Regions from separate parts of the Terribacillus saccharophilus genome, predicted to be linked through region 4. Evidence: riboswitches for the same ligand, from Rfam matches in the RefSeq annotation. Region 4 holds a riboswitch; each other region holds the start of a gene.
What was found. Region 4 has a riboswitch for S-adenosylmethionine ahead of GZ22_RS13880 (MetQ/NlpA family ABC transporter substrate-binding protein). Riboswitches for the same ligand answer to the same signal wherever they lie in the genome.

Region 1 (4,275 bases), 560 kb from region 4:
CCCAGCTCAAGTCATGGCTATCCGAAAACGGTATGCTGATTAAGCGTCCGCTTTTAATTGGTGAGAAGTCAGCGGCAGTCGGTTTCAAGCCAGAAGCATATGAGACTGTAACTGCTTCGAATTAAGCTGAAACAGTGGTAATTTTATCTATTACCTCTTATAGTAAATATGTTAGCTATTCTTGTAGAAAATAGGTGGAGGAATAAAAATGAGCAACTTACCGAAAGATCTACGTTACACTGAGGAACATGAATGGATTAAAAAAGAAGATGGCAATCAGTACCGAATCGGTATTACCGACTTCGCCCAGGATGAACTCGGAGACATCGTATTCGTGGAACTTCCGTCCGTCGGTGACGAACTGAAAGCAGACGAGCCATTCGGAAGCGTTGAATCTGTAAAAACAGTGTCCGAGCTGTATGCTCCGATCAGCGGAAAAGTCGTAGCTGTGAACGATGATTTAGACGACAGCCCTGAATTCGTAAATGAATCCCCATACGAGAAAGCATGGATGATTGTAGTGGAAGCAGATGACGATGCAGCTTATGAAAGCTTGCTATCTGTAGAAGATTACGAAGGACGGATTAAAGAGGATTAATTTTTTGGGTCCTTGTTGATATCTGTTAGCAAGGGCAGCGGTCTCTTTTCATATACTATGGCAAGCGTTCGTTGCTAAGCCTTTATCGGGGCACGGGCAAGGAAGCAATCAAATATCGATCAGAATAGGTGATGCCAGTATGGGTGATGAAGAAAAAGTCATTATTGTAGAAGGACGCTCGGACAAAGAGCAGATAAGGAAGATCATCGATGAGGAAGTGACGATCATCTGCACCAATGGCACATTGGGCATCGAGCGGCTGGAACAGCTGTTGTATGACTATGACTTGGATCACAAGCAAGTATATATTATGGTGGATGAGGATAGCGCTGGTCATAAGCTGCGAAAACAGTTAGCACGAGAGCTGCCGCATGCCCAGCATATTTACGTAGACAGAACCTATCGAGAGGTAGCGGCGACCCCGGCCCCTGAATTGGCCACAGCCCTGCTTAGCAGAAGTATCATGGTGCATCCATTCTTCCTCGTCTGAAGAAAGAAGGGATGAATATCAACGTTATTAAAACCGAGGTCCAGACAGTCACACAACAGGAGCAAGCAAGAATATTTGTACACACGCCTTTTTGCGGTACATGTCAGCTTGCAGAAAAAATGCTCCTTGCAGTGGAGGCCGTGACAGGCCAGGAATATTATCACAAACTGAACGCCTCTCTTTTTCCTGATTTTATGCAGGAGAATAAGATTGAAAGTGTACCTTGTCTCATTACCTTCAAACAGGGAGAAGTTCAGGAAAAAATATATGCGTTTCATTCCGTTCAGCATATGCTGGCGAAGACGCTGAGCGAATAAAACAGCTTTCCAATCTGGAAAGCTGTTTTTTCTTGCAGGAAATCAGAACAAGAAGAGCCAAATACAGTGTAGGGGGGAATGGCGGATGATCATCGAAAAACTGACAAAGCTCAAGCATCAGATCGAGGTAAGAGAGGATCTGCTGCCTTTATGTAATGATAAGCGGCTCAAGGTCTTCATTGAATGGGGAGATGCACACTTCGATTTGCATATAGATAGAAGCAGCCTCACGACCCCAGCTTCTAAGCCTTATGGTATTTTACATATACGTACCGATGAGCAGACACTGCAGGAGCTTCTTGATGGTGAGGTACAGCTTCGCAGTATCCGCAAGCAGCAAGTAGTGGACGGCGATTATCAGCATATTCTGCTTGTAGAGGCCCTTCTATTTCTGGGAGGTAAAGGAAGTCTGTGAAATATGTTGACAAGAATATTGACTAGATGCTAAACTCCTTTTAGCAATCATATACCAAACTCTTATCAAGAGTGGCGGAGGGACTGGCCCGATGAAGCCCGGCAACCACAGGTTTTCCTGTATGGTGCCAATTCCTGCAGGGAAACCTGTACAGATGAGAGAACAATTATCGAACGCAACTGCGTCTTTTTGTTCTCAGAACAAAAAGGCGCTTTTTTATGCTTATAAAGCAACACGAGGAAGGAGGAGCGGATATTGATCACCATCAAAAACCTCTCCAAGATATATCGCACAAAAAAACAGAATATTACAGCAGTCGATGAGCTTAATCTTACAATTGAGTCAGGTGAGATTTTCGGCGTGATTGGTTACAGCGGTGCTGGAAAAAGTACTTTTGTTCGCCTTTTAAACCGCTTAGAAGAACCGACAGCTGGTGAAATAATAATCAATGGCAAGGATATCGTTAAACAGCGTAAAAACGAACTTCGTCTAGCCAGACAAGAAATCGGGATGATCTTCCAGCACTTCAATCTGCTATGGTCCCGTACTGTACATCAAAATATTGCTTTTCCATTGGAAATCGCAGGTGTACCGAAAAAAGAAAGAAAAGAAAAAGTTGATCGTCTGATTGAGCTAGTCGGACTAAAAGGGCGCGAAAATGCGTATCCATCTCAGCTGAGCGGCGGACAGAAACAGCGTGTCGGCATTGCAAGGGCATTGGCCAACGATCCGAAAGTTCTGCTTTGTGATGAAGCAACATCTGCGCTGGATCCGGAAACTACTGACTCTATCCTTGACTTGCTCGTGGACATTAACAAACGCCTCGGACTGACTATCGTATTGATTACACATGAGATGAATGTTATCCGAAAAATTTGCCACCGTGTAGCTGTTATGGATACCGGAAAAGTTGTAGAACAAGGCGATGCAGCGCATGTATTCCAGGACCCGCAGCAAGCTATCACGAAACGCTTCGTTCAGCAGCTGGATGGAAGCGAACAGTATAATTCCTTATCGGCTGCAGTAGTAAAAGAAGGTACAGGCACAATCGTGAAGCTTTCCTTCTCTGGAGAAAACGTGAATCAAACAGTTGTCAGTCAGACTGCTAAACAATTCGATGTTGATATCAACATCCTGCAGGGCAGTGTATTGCAGACACAAACCGGAGCAGTAGGAAACCTGTTCTTACAGCTGGTGGGTAATGAATCGGAAGTGGAGAAGGCACTGGACTTCATCCGCGGAGCGAACGTGAAAGCGGAGGTGCAGGAACTTGTTTGAGAAGTGGTTTCCGAATGTAGATATTGCAGATTTGAACACAGCCATCTATGAGACATTCTATATGACGATCCTTTCCTTGATCGGTACTTTCATCATCGGTATTATCCTAGGCCTTTTGCTTTACCTGACTAGTAAGGGCAAGCTTTGGGAAAATAAAGTTGTCTACGGTATTGTAGCGGCGGTTGTAAACATATTCCGGGCGATTCCGTTCATCATCCTTATCTTACTTCTATTCCCGTTTACCGATTTTATCGTCGGTACGATCCGCGGACCAGAGGCAGCATTGCCTGCACTTATCATCGGATCTGCACCTTTCTATGCTCGATTAGTTGAGATTGCATTGAAGGAAGTAGATAACGGAGTAGTAGAAGCGGCTAAGGCAATGGGTGCAAAGAACAGTACGATTATGTTCAAAGTACTATTAAAAGAATCTATGCCGGCACTTGTTTCTGGTCTTACTGTAACGGCAATTGCGCTAATCGGTTCTACAGCAGTAGCAGGCGTTATCGGAGCAGGCGGATTAGGTGACTTTGCTTACTTCTATGGCTTCCAGCGTCGTCAGTTTGATGTTGTATTCATCTGTACGCTACTAATCGTTATTGTGGTATTTGTCTTCCAATTTATTGGAGACTTGATTTCAAATAAATTAGATAAACGATAAAGGAGAGATTCATTTGAAAAAGTCATTATTAGTTATCCTATCGGCAGTATTCATGATCTTCCTGGCAGCTTGCGGTTCATCTGACAGCGGCTCAGGCGATGAAGAAACAACAACAATCAAAGTAGGTGCTTCCAGCACACCGCACGCGGAAATTCTTAAAGAAGCACAGCCTATCCTCGAAAAAGAAGGCGTTAATCTAGAGATTGAAGAGTATCAGGATTATGTACTTCCGAACGATGACTTAGAAAGCGGAGACTTGGATGCGAACTACTTCCAGCACATCCCTTATCTAGAAACTTCCAACGCAGATACTGGCTATGACTTGATCAGCCTTGGAGCAGTTCACTTGGAGCCAATGGGTGTATATTCTAAGAACATTGCGAAAGTCGACGATATTAAAGATGGTACAGAAGTAATCATGGGACGTAACGTCTCCGAGCAAGGACGTATCCTATCCATCTTCCAAGAAGCGGGACTAATCAAAATCAAAGATGGTGTTGAGCCTGTAGATGCTAC
Region 2 (4,275 bases), 1.5 Mb from region 4:
GGTATGACAGATAACAGTCTTCGGATCGTGTAACTAAGCACATGTGTCACTCCTTTATTTAGAAATGGAAGAAAATCGCCAGCGGTAACGCAGGCGATTTTCTCGGGGCATTACTGTGATTTCCATGTATTCCAGAAGCGAGGACCATACCAATCATCATAATCCTGCAAATTGGAAGTGCGTGCATCGAGCGTAGAAAGATTGCTTACTTTCTCAAACGGAAGCTCGTCATAAATCGTCTTGTTCAGCTCAGCGAGGATCTCTTGCTGGGCGGCTTCATCTTCTGCTTCCCCCCATTGTGTGATAAGCTCCTGCCAGCGTTCGCTGTTGTACCAGCCGCTGCTGTTGGAATCCTGGCTTACTACACCAGCTTGGTTTGGCGAGAAGAATGGAGACCAGCCGACTACGACCATATCCCAGTTAGAGCCATCGCTCCATTTTTCCAGGTAAGTTGCCCATTCATAGGACTCCAGTTCGACGTTGAAGCCAACTGCTTCAAGCTGCTGTTCTGCGATTTCGGCAATTTTCTTATACTCTGCATGATCATTAGAGAAGATGATTTTTACTGGCTGACCGTCATAGGAGCTGTCTTCAAGCAGCTTTTTAGCTTCATCCTGATTAAAAGCTTCGAAGTTGTCGATGTTTTGATCCGAGTAAAGAGCGGTCTGATCTGGGGTGAACAAGGCACCATCTAGATTATAAAATTCGCTGTTGCCGTAAGTTGCTTTGGCGATTGCTTCTTTATCCAGTGCAGCATGCAGTGCTTCTCTGACCTTGATATCATCGAAAGGTGCTTCTGATTTATCCGGTGTAATGACAGAGTAGCCATTACTGGAGATAGCTGGTTCAACATTTGGTGTCGTATCAACTACATCATATAAATCAAGCGGGATCGATTGTACATAATCATATAGATCTGTTTTAAGTCCATTGAGCATGACTTGCGGATCCTTTACGATCTTGAAATGAATCGTATCCAGGTATGCGGTTTTCTTACCTGTCAAACCGCCCCAGTCTTCTTCTTCACGAGATTGATAGTCATCGAATTTGGAAAGGACAATTTCATTCCCGCGCTTCCAGGAATCAAATTTGAATGGACCTGTACCGATAAGCTGCTCGTTTGTCAGCGGCTGCTCACCTGCTGCTTCAGCAATGTCAGCTGGAATGATGACAGCTGATGCTTTTGGTGCAGACATATCAGTAAGCAAAGCGGTATACGGATCGTTGAGCGTAATGACCAATGTCAGGTTATCTGTTGCTTCGACTGAATCAACATGTGTTGCAGCGATCTTACCGACAGAGGAGACCTTCAGCCAGCGGTCGATTGATGCTTTTGCGTCTTCAGCTGTTACGTCTTGCCCGTTATGGAATTTCAGTCCGTCACGAAGCGTGATCGTATAGGTTTTTTTATCATCACTGACGGTATGATCGTCAGCAAGCAAAGGGCGTACTTGATAATCATGATCTATTGCAAATAAACCTTCGTAAATATGCCAGCCAATTTTTCTAGTAGCACTTTCTCCGGAATACATCCAGTCAAGCGTATCGGGATCAGCTGTCATGGCAACATTTAGGTCACCGCCTTCAACGGGATCTCCGCCGCTTGCACCGGAACTGCTGCTGGAATTGCTGGAGCACCCGAATAGGGCAATAGTGGCCATCAAGCCGAATAATATAAGTGCAAACTTCTTATTCAATATACTTCCTCCTTAGCTTCCCAATAACGAGAATACAATTTTCGTAAATGCTTTTTCCGTGATAAGCAAAGCTCGCTCATCGATGTCGAACTTAGGATGATGATGTGGATAATGTGTGGCAGTATCCTCATTGCGGGAGCCAACTTTAAAGAAGCTTCCGGGTTTCTCCTGTAAATAATAAGCGAAGTCTTCAGCGCCCATCCCAGTTTCAAGCGGAATAACCTGTTCTTCACCGAATTCTTCGGCAAACAGACGCTGCAGAAGTGCGGTTTCTTCCGGGTGGTTGTAAAGAGCAGGATAGCCGTGCAGATAATCAATTGAATAGGTTGCGCCGAATCCAGTTGCAATACCGTCTACAATGGACTCTATCTGTTTTCTCACCTGCTGGCGGATATCAGCATTAAACGTCCGGACTGTTCCTTCCAATCTGGCGGTATCCGGAATAACATTGAATGCTTGGCCAGACTGGAACACACCAAGTGTCACAACTGCTGATTCCAGAGGGTTGACTCTGCGGCTGACAATCTTCTGCAATGCGCTGACAATATCACTGCCGATGACAATTGGATCGACAGCTTCATGTGGAGCTGCGCCATGACCGCCTTTTCCTTGGATGGTGATCGCAAATTTATCAACTGCTGCCATCTTGAAGCCTTCGCCAACACCGATCTTTCCGATAGGAGCAGCCGAATTAAGGTGGGCACCGTAAACATAGTCCACACCATCAAGTGCACCATCTTCAATCATTGCTTTCGCGCCGCCTGGAGGAACTTCCTCAGCTGGCTGGAACAGGAAGACCACTTTACCTTTCAGGCTTTCCTTGTGCTTGATCAATGTTTTAGCAGTTCCGAGCAAGGCGGCTGTATGACCGTCATGACCGCAAGCATGCATGACGCCAGATGTCTTGGATCGATACGCAGTCTCTTTTTCATCTTCAATCGGTAGCGCGTCGAAATCGGCTCGCAGAGCAATCGTTGGGCCTGCTGTCTTTCCTGCAAGTGTAGCGACGATGCCATAACCGCCGATGTTTGTCTGGATATCTTCATAACCGAAGCTGCGCAGTTTATCAGCGATAAAACGGGCTGTCTCTGTTTCCTGGAAACTCAATTCGGGATGCTGGTGCAAATATCGTCTCCACTCAACCACTTCAGCGAAATTGTCTTCTAGTTCCGTATGTACTTCTGCTATTCTCTGCTTGATCTGTTCCATTTCCAACCTCCTGTAATAATCTTGATATTTCCAATGGATATAATCGGAATTGATGCTAAAAAAAGACCCTCTTCCAGACAGAAGAGGGTCTTTTAAAGATTTTCCGCTCTTCTTATCTGCAGTGTTATACACCTGGAATTAGCACAGTACTGCACCTTGCAGCCTGTTGCTTTGGTTTCGTTGGGCCATTCCCTCCACCAATCTCGATAAGAAATATTAGTTGTAAGGAAAAGGATAGACCGAAAAGTTCTGGGTGTCAATCCTATTTTTTGTCACTTTTTTTCCTAATGAGCTGTACTATGCTAAAAATTACATCAGAAAAAGATTCATTTGGCAGAAAATTTTAAATAATGCTTGACTGTATATTTTTGTGTGTTAACATAGCTTTAATATAAAAATTAAATAGAAATTTTCTTATCAAGAGAGACGGAGGGAATTGGCCCGATGATGTCTCAGCAACCAGTCTGAGAAAGACACGGTGCTAAATCCAAAAGGTATCCGCCTTAAAGATAAGAAGCTGATTCGGTCATGACTGAACCTTCTTCCTTTTTGGGGAGAAGGTTCTTTTTTTGTTTAAGAGAAGGGTGAGAAGCGGTATGGGAAATAGTTTGGAAACAACATTCGTGCAGTTAGGAAATCGCAGTGACGGAATAACAGGAGCAGTGAATCCGCCAGTGTATCTGTCCACTGCTTATGCACATGGAGGAATCGGCGAATCTACCGGGTATGATTATTCACGGACGAAGAATCCTACTCGTTCTGTCCTGGAAGAAGGTTTTGCAATGCTGGAAAAAGGCGATCGAGCTTTTGCATGCAGCTCAGGCATGGCAGCAATTCAGCTTGTATTATCCCTTTTTCGTTCAGGCGATTCACTGCTAGTGCCAGAGGATATTTATGGAGGCACCTATCGACTGTTTGATTTCTATTCAGATGCATATGACGTATCGCCGGTATATGCGCCATTTCATTCCGTTGAAGAGACTGCAGCATTGATAACGGAAGATACAAAAGCAATTTTCCTTGAAACACCGACAAACCCGCTCATGCAGGAAATCGATATTGCTGCATATGCGCAATTAGCAAAAGATCATAACCTGCTGTTGATTGTTGATAATACGTTTCTGACGCCTTATTTCCAACAGCCGATAACAGAAGGGGCAGATATTGTCATCCATAGTGCGACGAAATATATCGGCGGCCACAATGATGTTTTAGCCGGTCTTGTAGTGAGTAAGGGCTGTGAATTATCAGATCGATTAGCAGTATTGCATAACGGCACGGGTGCTGTCTTGTCACCGCTCGATTCCTGGTTACTCATCCGCGGCTTGAAGACGCTGCCGCTACGAATGCGGCAGCACCAAGCAAATGC
Region 3 (4,275 bases), 480 kb from region 4:
GAGGAAATGTGGACAACGTTTCCGCCTGCGAAATCTAGAGCGCCCATTTCAGCGATCCAGCCGCCGCCCCATACCCAGTGTGCAAGTGGGGAGTAAACGATGAGGACCCATAGAACTGTAAATAAGATGAATGCCGGGAAACGAATACGTTCTGCATAAGCGCCAGATACGATTGCAGTTGTCAGAATCGCGAATGTCATTTGGAACATCATGAATAAATTGAATGGAATAGTGTGTCCTTCAGTCGGCTCGAAACCAACATTATTAAGTCCGAAGAAATCTAATCCTCCAATAATTCCGTTACCTGGTGAGAACGCCAGGGAAAAGCCGATAATAATCCAGATGATTGATACGATTGCCATAGTCGTAAAGCTGTGCATCGCTGTGCTCAGTACGTTCTTGCTTCTTACTAACCCGCCGTAGAAGAGTGCGAGTGCTGGTGTCATCAACCATACCAAGACAGTTGCGACAAACATGAATACCGTATTAGCCATATCCATTTTCTCTACCCCCTGTGTTTATCTTTATTGTTTGAAAATTTAAATCTTTTCTCATTATAAGTGCCAGACAAAAAAATGTAACAAACTTGTCAGGTTATCTTACGTGAATATTTCTGACCAACTCGTGTAAGTGTTTTCAGGGCTTTTGTCATGAAGCGTTACTAAAATAGTGCCGAATTTAAGAAATATGGGAAATTTGGAGTAGTTTGCGCGGTGTTACAGCGGGAATAGATAGATAGCTGCGGATAGGCGCTCCATCGGGAGTTTGACAATAATTGTAAAGCATGATAAGATAGTTAACGTCTTCGATGTTTAAGTAACTTTATCGAAGATCATTGGCATTCTGCTATAGTTTTAATTAGAAGTACTTATTCAGACTGGAGCGGCCTAGGAGCCGTGAGGATGCAATAGAGGTAGGGATTGCATCGTTTAAGTGTAAACTACCATGTGGAACAAGTACCGCGGCAAGAGGATGTATTAGGTATCCTCTACTTACAATAGAAAAGTTACATTATTAGCCCCGCATTGGCATTAGCTGATGCGGGGCGTCCAAATTTCTGGGGGATTTTACAGCGTAAATGGAAATTTCAGAATTTATAGTTGACTCATATTTTAACCCATGCTACAATCCTGTTAACAAATAAATAGCAAGCTCTTATCAAGAGAGGCGGAGGGACTGGCCCGACGATGCCCGGCAACCTGCAAGCAGAAATGCTTATAAGGTGCTAATTCCTGAAAGTGCGTATGCACTTTAGAGATGAGAGAGACATGTCGGTACATATTGCCACCCTGTCCTCTCAGGGTGGTTTTTTTATTTTGAGGGGAGGAAGTGTACGGAACATGGGGTCACAACAGTCATACCAAACCGGAAAACTTCTAATAGGGGATATCGAGCTTGAATCAGGTGAAATCCTTTCACAGGTGGAAGTAGCTTATGAAAGAAGCGGACCCGAATCAGGAGAAACGGTGCTGATCTGCCATGCGCTGACAGGAGATCAACTTGCGGCTGGTAATGGTACAGTTCCAGGCTGGTGGAGCGGATTGCTGAAGCCTGGAGGGTTTATCGACACCGACCGGTATCAAATAATTACATGTAATGTGCTGGGCGGCTGCAATGGCACAACAAGTGCCTTATCGGCAGATCCAGTTTCAGGTGATAGGTATGCGGCAGCTTTTCCTGCTATTACGATCCGTGACATGGTTTCGGTTCAGCGCCTTGCATTGGAGAAGCTAGGAATCTCTCATTTAAGGGCTGTGATCGGCGGATCTTTAGGAGGAATGCAAGTACTGGAATGGGGTGTCATGTATCCAGATTTCATGGATGTGCTGATCCCCTTGGCGGCAACTCCTTATGTAAGTGATTACGCAATTGCCTATAATCACTTAGCCAAGACAGCTATCACTTCCGATCACGATTGGAACAATGGTAACTACACAGCAGATAAACCACCTGCTGCGGGTCTCGGACTTGCAAGGATGGTAGGAATGCTTACTTACCGCTCTGATCACCAATATAATGAACGCTTCCGTCGCGCTGCCTCCCGCAGGGACGATGCAGCTTATGAAGTGGAATCATATTTGAACTACCAAGGAGAGAAGCTCGTCAATCGCTTTGATGCCAATTGTTACGTGACATTATTAGAAGCGATGAACAGCCATGATATCGGAAGGGGAAGAGGAGGATGGCAGTCTGCTGCTCAAAGTATAAAAGCGATTGTACTGACATTCGGCTTCTCCAGAGATCTGCTGTTTCCGCCGGAAGAGATTGAACGCTTTGCAGCGGCAGTTCCGGGTGCCCGTCATATAGACGTTAAAACAATTTATGGACATGATGGCTTTCTGCTCGAATTTGAAAAATGGGGACATCATATCCGTGAGGTGCTTCAGCAGCCTATGAAAATTTCATAATAACTTATCAAGAGAGGCGGAGGGACTGGTCCTATGATGCCCGGCAACCTGCAAGCAGCAATGCTTGGAAGGTGCTACTTCCAGCAAACAAAGAGTTTGAGAGATAAGAAGTTTCATGCTTATGCAGCAGCTTCTTACTGGAAGCTGCTTTTTTCATCTATATAAAAATTGGAGGAATGACAAAATGACAGATCAAGTATATAAAGCAGAGACATTAGCATTACACGGTGGTCAAGCACCAGATCCGACAACAGGTTCAAGAGCAGTACCGCTTTATCAAACAACTTCATACCTTTTCCATGATACAGATCATGCTGAGCGTCTATTCGCATTGGATGAACCAGGTAACATTTATTCCCGTATTGGTAACCCTACCGTCGATGTATTAGAAAAACGGATTGCATTGCTGGAAGACGGCGTTGCAGCAGTTGCAGTTGCTTCTGGAATGGCAGCAATCAGTTACAGCATCCTAAATCTGGCTGCAGCTGGAGATGAAATCGTAGCAGCGACCAACTTATATGGCGGAACGTATAATCTATTCCAAACGACACTTCCGCGTTATGGAATCAACGTAAAATTCGTCGACCCAACTGATCCGGAAGCTTTCCGTGCAGCGATTACAGACAAAACGAAGGCTGTATTTGCAGAGATTATCGGAAACCCGAGTCTGCATGTACTAGACGTGGAAGCCGTAGCCGAAGTGGCGCATGATGCGGGTATTCCGCTAATCGTTGACAGTACATTTGCTACACCTATTTTGAGCAAACCGATCACATTAGGTGCTGATATTGTTGTTCACAGTGCGACGAAGTGGATTGGCGGTCATGGTACTTCTATTGGAGGATTGATTGTTGACGGAGGCAGGTTTGATTGGAATTCACCGAAATTTCCGACATTTACAGAGCCGGATCCGAGCTACAATGGCATCCGCTATGCATTTGATTTCGGAACCCTTGCTTTCAGTACAAAATTGCGTGTGCAATTACTGCGTGATTTAGGCGCTGCGCTTAGTCCGTTTAATGCATGGCAGCTGATTCAGGGGCTAGAGACTTTGCACTTGCGCGTTGAACGCCACGTCCAAAATGCAGAAAAGCTTGCGAACTATCTTGAGCAGCATCCCGCAGTTGATTGGGTTGCTTATCCAGGACTCAGCAGCCATCCATCCTATGAATTAGGAAAGAAAGTACTTCCATTTGGTACTGGTTCCATTGTTAATTTTGGTATTAAGGGTGGCAGAAAAGCTGGTGCTACACTGATCAATAATGTTGCACTTTGGTCACACGTTGCCAACGTCGGAGATGCAAAATCATTGATTATACATCCTGCATCAACGACACATCTGCAGCTGGATGCAGAAGGGCTCGCTGCTACGGGAGTGAAAGAGGAATTGGTACGCTTGTCTGTTGGAATTGAGTCAGTGGATGATCTTATTCATGATTTGGACAGAGCATTGGAAAAAGCGACGGGAATCCGTTCTGAATCACGGAAAATCGTCATCAATGATGAAGCCGTTATCCGGGAAGCACTCGGCAGTGCGACAGATGCGACAGGCCGTCAAAAAACTATTGCAGTAGTAGGCTTGAGCAGTAAGGAACAGCGCCCAAGCAACCGTTTGGCTCGCAAGATGCAGCGACTTGGCTACAAAATTATTCCGGTTAACCCTGCTGAAACGAGTGTATTGGGAGAAAAAGCTTATCCCGATTTGACAAGCGTGCCTGAGAAAATCGATATTGCTCAGATTTTCCGCAGTCCCGAAGCAGCTGTGGAGCTAGCTAAGGAAGCAGCCGAAGTACGTCCAGAAATCTTCTGGCTCCAAGAAGGTGTCGTTTCGCAAGAAGCTGTTGCTATCGCCAGGGAAGCAGGATTG
Region 4 (4,275 bases):
CTGTGCAACTGCGATGGGTCTTGGAACTTCAATCGGTGGCTGGAAAATCATCAAAACTGTTGGCGGTAAAATCATGAAGATCCGTCCAGTGAACGGCGTTGCTGCCGATTTGACTGGAGCGTTCATCATTTTTGGTGCCACTTACATTCACTTACCGGTAAGTACAACGCACGTTATTTCTTCCTCCATCATGGGGGTTGGTGCAGCTCACCGACGTAAAGGTGTTAACTGGGGTACTGCTAAGCGTATGGTCATTACTTGGTTCATTACTCTACCGATCACAGCTTGTCTGGGTGGTCTGATTTATTACATCTTGAACATTTTCTTTTAATATAATGAAAAGCACGCTTGGATTAACCAAGCGTGCTTTTTTTAATCTTTTCGCAAGCGTCGTGCCAACACATTTCCAAATGTCTGCATTGCTTGTACAAGTATAATTAGGATGATGATAACGACATACATAACAACAGGCTCGAAACGCAAGTGCCCATACTGATATGCCAAATCTCCAAGACCACCAGCACCGACAAGTCCTGCCATTGCTGTAGCCCCAATTAAACCAATGGTTGCAATCGTCAGACCAAGAATCATTGTTGATCTGGCCTCTCTTATAATGACGCTCCAAATGATTTTAGTTGTGGAAATTCCCATCGATTCATAAGCCTCGATGACTCCTTTATTTACTTCAAGTAATGCTGATTCCATTAAACGTGCAATATAAGGCGCTGTATAGACAACGAGCGGAAGGATAACTCCTTCAACACCTATTGTAGTTCCGACCAAGGCTCTTGTCAGAGGCAAAAGCAAGAACAAGAGGATGATGAAAGGAATAGATCGGATAACGTTAATAATCGTATTCACGATGGAATAAAATATTCGGTTCTCTGCTTGGCCGCCTTTTCTTGTCATGACCAGCAAAATGCCTAACGGCAGCCCGATAACGATTGAAATAGCCAATGAAATATCCGTCATCAGCAGCGTCTGCCAAAACGCCTCGGTGATGTCAGTGCCCCATTCTGTCCAGAACTCTATCATGACGCCACCTCCTCAACCGTTACATGCTGCGACTCCAAGTACGAAATTGCCTTTTCCACTTCTGCCGGATCCCCTTGCAAATGGATAAGCAATTTACCAACGGAGCTAGCTTTCAGCTGATCGATTCCGCCTGCCAGTATACTTGGAACAACTTCAAATTTCTTCGTGATCGCTGCAAGAAATGGCTCATTCGAAGCTTCTCCAATAAACGTCAGTGAAACGAGACGCCCTGTAGCAGAAAGTCCTTTTTTCACACTGTCTGGAACTTGGAAATTCGCGTCATCAAAGACAAATTTCCGTGTCTGCGGATGCTGCGGTTTGGTGAAGACATCAATAACAGATCCTTCTTCCACCAGCTCACCATGATGCATAACACCAACACGATCACATATACGCTGTATGACATCCAGTTCATGTGTGATTAAAAAGATAGTGATGCCAAGCTCCTTATTCACTCGGAGCAGCAGTTCAAGAATGGATGACGTCGTATTCGGATCCAATGCACTTGTTGCTTCATCACTTAACAGCACTTCCGGTTCTTGGGCAAGTGCTCTTGCGATAGCTACCCGCTGCTTCTGACCTCCTGATAATTGGGCTGGATAGACATTTTTCTTTTCTTCCAGACCTACAATCTTCAGATACTTATCAACACGTTCCTTGATTTCATGCTTCGGCACTTTACTCAGCTTCAGTGGTCTAGCGACATTCTCGTATACTGTAGCTGTTGTCAGCAGATTAAAATGTTGGAATATCATTCCGATTTTACCTCTTGCTTTACGAAGCTGCCATTTCTTAAGCTTAGTAAGATCTACGCCGTCGATGAATACTTCGCCTTCTGTGGGACGCTCCAGTAAATTGGCACAGCGGATCAGGGTACTTTTCCCTGCTCCGCTGAATCCGATTACGCCATAGATTTCACCTTTATTGATTTTCAAGGAGACGTCTTTCAACGCCTCCACTTTCTTTTTACCAGTGGTAAAGGTCTTCGATACATTTTTCAGTTCAATCATACTGCTTCCCCCTTACCAGCTTGGAACGACAGATCCTTGGAATTCATCTTCCACAAACTGTTTAACTTCATCAGATTGGTAGATTTCTTGAATTTTCTTCACCACTTCATCGTCCGTGTTCGCTGATCTTACAACAAAGTAGTTGGACCATGGGTTGTTTTCTGATTCCTCTGCAAAGATAGCATCATCATTGATATTCAAGTCAGCGCCCATTGCAAAGTTCGTGTTGATTGCTGCTGCTGCTACTTCCGGAAGCTGAGCTGGCAGCTGAGAAGCATCCAATTCAACGATTTCCAGGTTCAGTGGATTTTCTACAACATCTTTAGCCGTTGCAGAGTTCTCTGCTTCTGGATCCACTTTCAATACTCCTGCTGTCTCAAACAATTTCAACGCACGATATTCGTTGGCAGGATCATTCGGTACAGCGATCTTGTCGCCTTCCTTCAATTCGGAAATATCCGAAATCTTATCAGTATAGATACCCATTGGGAACGTAAGTGTCTTAAATACTTCTTTTAGTTCATAACCTTGATTCTTTACTTGATCTTCTAGGAAAGGAAGTGTCTGATAGCTGTTCGCATCCAGGCTTCCATCATCTAACGCACTGTTTGGTGTATTGTAATCATTGAATGTTTTAATTTCTACATCAATACCTTCATCAGCTGCTAGTTCTTTCACTTTTTCCATTACTTGCTCATGTGGTCCACCGCTGACGCCGACTAATATTTTGTCATTTGCTAGTGCAGCAGATTTATCATTGCCGCAAGCCGCTAAGAATAATGCTAATAATCCGATAAGTCCAAAGCTTAAGATTTTTTTCATGTTGCTCTCCCCTTTTTTCTTCGCTGTCATCAACTACAATAAAAAAGCGCCTCTCTAGATTAAGAGAGGCGCATGGTATACGTATGCACTAATTCTCTTATCTCTCAGTACAGCTTTCGCCGTCTGCAGGAATTAGCACCTAGATCATCGATCTGGTTGCCGGGCTTCATAGGACCTGTTCCTCCGCCGCTCTTGATAAGAATTTCATTATACTTTTGTTGTTGATCTGTTTGTTACTTTACCTTCCAATCTAGTTATTGTCAATATAATTTTAAAATTTATAGAAAAATCAATCTGGTTTGCTCTTCACCCTGGCAGGGTAGCGAAGAGAAAAACGGAAAGTAGGTAGGCATTTGGCTACATTTGCAGTATGGTTCCGCAAAGATTTGCGGTTGCATGATCATACCGCTTTAAAACAAGCGATTGATCAAGCTACAGAGGACGACAGGATTCTACTTCTTTTCCATGTTAATCCGGATTTGAATGATAGTTTCTCCCCCCGCTATGATTACTATTATCATACATTGAAACAATTTGTAGACACATGCGTACAAAAAGAATTTCCCGTGCATTTTATTGCTGGAAAGACAGAATCTGCTTGGAATCAACTGATTGATACATGTAACGATTTGAAGCGAGTCTACTTCAATTATGACGAAGTTGGTTTTGGCCAAGAACGTGATGATCAAGTAATTCGCTATTTAAAAAAGAAAGATATTGATGTCTGCACATTCCTGGATCACCATATTCATCATGCTTCGGATATCCTGAAACAAGACAATAGCCCATACAAAGTATTTTCTGCTTATTTCAAGCAGTGGCAACAAGCTGAAAAACCTCAGATTCAAAAAGTCGATGAGGATAAATTGATGCAATATGTAATCGACCGGCGAGACGATTTTAAAAAAGGGCAAGCTGCTTATGAAGAACTTCTAGATAAGATGACGGATAAATGGCGCTATGCCGGTGAAAAACAAGGCTTAAGACGCGCTGAAAATTTCGTTGATAGAAGGATGAAAGAATATGATAAAAAAAGAGATATTCCTTCTGCAAAAGGTACAAGTATGCTTTCTCCTTATCTACGTACCGGCGCCTTATCATGCAGGACACTTTATCAAATGAGTCTGGAAAAGTTGCATAGCCATAAAGGTACAGCTGGCTATGAGACATTCATCCAGGAGTTGGCTTGGCGGGATTTCTATCACATGATCTATCATTTCTATCCCGAGACGAAGGATAAAGCCTTTCTCCCTAAATATCGAGATTTAGAATGGAATCAAGATAAAGCGATTCTGGAAAAATGGAAAAACGGTGAAACTGGATTTCCAATTGTTGATGCAGCCATGAAACAGGTTAGAAAGATTGGTTGGATGCACAATCGGCTTCGGATGATTACCGCATCCTTTTT

Region 1: another riboswitch for S-adenosylmethionine. It lies ahead of GZ22_RS16570 (methionine ABC transporter ATP-binding protein); the one in region 4 lies ahead of GZ22_RS13880 (MetQ/NlpA family ABC transporter substrate-binding protein).
Region 2: another riboswitch for S-adenosylmethionine. It lies ahead of GZ22_RS04035 (M20 metallopeptidase family protein); the one in region 4 lies ahead of GZ22_RS13880 (MetQ/NlpA family ABC transporter substrate-binding protein).
Region 3: another riboswitch for S-adenosylmethionine. It lies ahead of GZ22_RS16155 (PLP-dependent aspartate aminotransferase family protein); the one in region 4 lies ahead of GZ22_RS13880 (MetQ/NlpA family ABC transporter substrate-binding protein).

The regions. Positions count from the first base shown of each region.
Region 1 covers NZ_CP008876.1:3,332,067-3,336,341, forward strand. The annotation lists gene GZ22_RS16545 (arsenate reductase family protein) at 1-125, shown strand, start outside; gene gcvH (glycine cleavage system protein GcvH) at 209-598, shown strand; gene GZ22_RS16555 (ribonuclease M5) at 738-1,088, shown strand; gene GZ22_RS16560 (thioredoxin family protein) at 1,100-1,405, shown strand; gene GZ22_RS16565 (hypothetical protein) at 1,491-1,820, shown strand; SAM riboswitch class I at 1,880-1,981, shown strand; gene GZ22_RS16570 (methionine ABC transporter ATP-binding protein) at 2,076-3,098, shown strand; gene GZ22_RS16575 (methionine ABC transporter permease) at 3,091-3,759, shown strand; gene GZ22_RS16580 (MetQ/NlpA family ABC transporter substrate-binding protein) at 3,773-4,275, shown strand, end outside.
Region 2 covers NZ_CP008876.1:768,247-772,521, forward strand. The annotation lists gene GZ22_RS04025 (ABC transporter permease) at 1-41, opposite strand, end outside; gene GZ22_RS04030 (ABC transporter substrate-binding protein) at 111-1,697, opposite strand; gene GZ22_RS04035 (M20 metallopeptidase family protein) at 1,710-2,906, opposite strand; SAM riboswitch class I at 3,016-3,119, opposite strand; SAM riboswitch class I at 3,318-3,422, shown strand; gene GZ22_RS04040 (methionine biosynthesis PLP-dependent protein) at 3,503-4,275, shown strand, end outside.
Region 3 covers NZ_CP008876.1:3,251,380-3,255,654, forward strand. The annotation lists gene GZ22_RS16145 (ammonium transporter) at 1-500, opposite strand, end outside; SAM riboswitch class I at 1,153-1,264, shown strand; gene metX (homoserine O-acetyltransferase MetX) at 1,341-2,408, shown strand; SAM riboswitch class I at 2,410-2,518, shown strand; gene GZ22_RS16155 (PLP-dependent aspartate aminotransferase family protein) at 2,593-4,275, shown strand, end outside.
Region 4 covers NZ_CP008876.1:2,770,296-2,774,570, reverse strand. The annotation lists gene GZ22_RS13895 (inorganic phosphate transporter) at 1-331, shown strand, start outside; gene GZ22_RS13890 (methionine ABC transporter permease) at 373-1,035, opposite strand; gene GZ22_RS13885 (methionine ABC transporter ATP-binding protein) at 1,032-2,045, opposite strand; gene GZ22_RS13880 (MetQ/NlpA family ABC transporter substrate-binding protein) at 2,058-2,867, opposite strand; SAM riboswitch class I at 2,962-3,069, opposite strand; gene GZ22_RS13875 (cryptochrome/photolyase family protein) at 3,221-4,275, shown strand, end outside.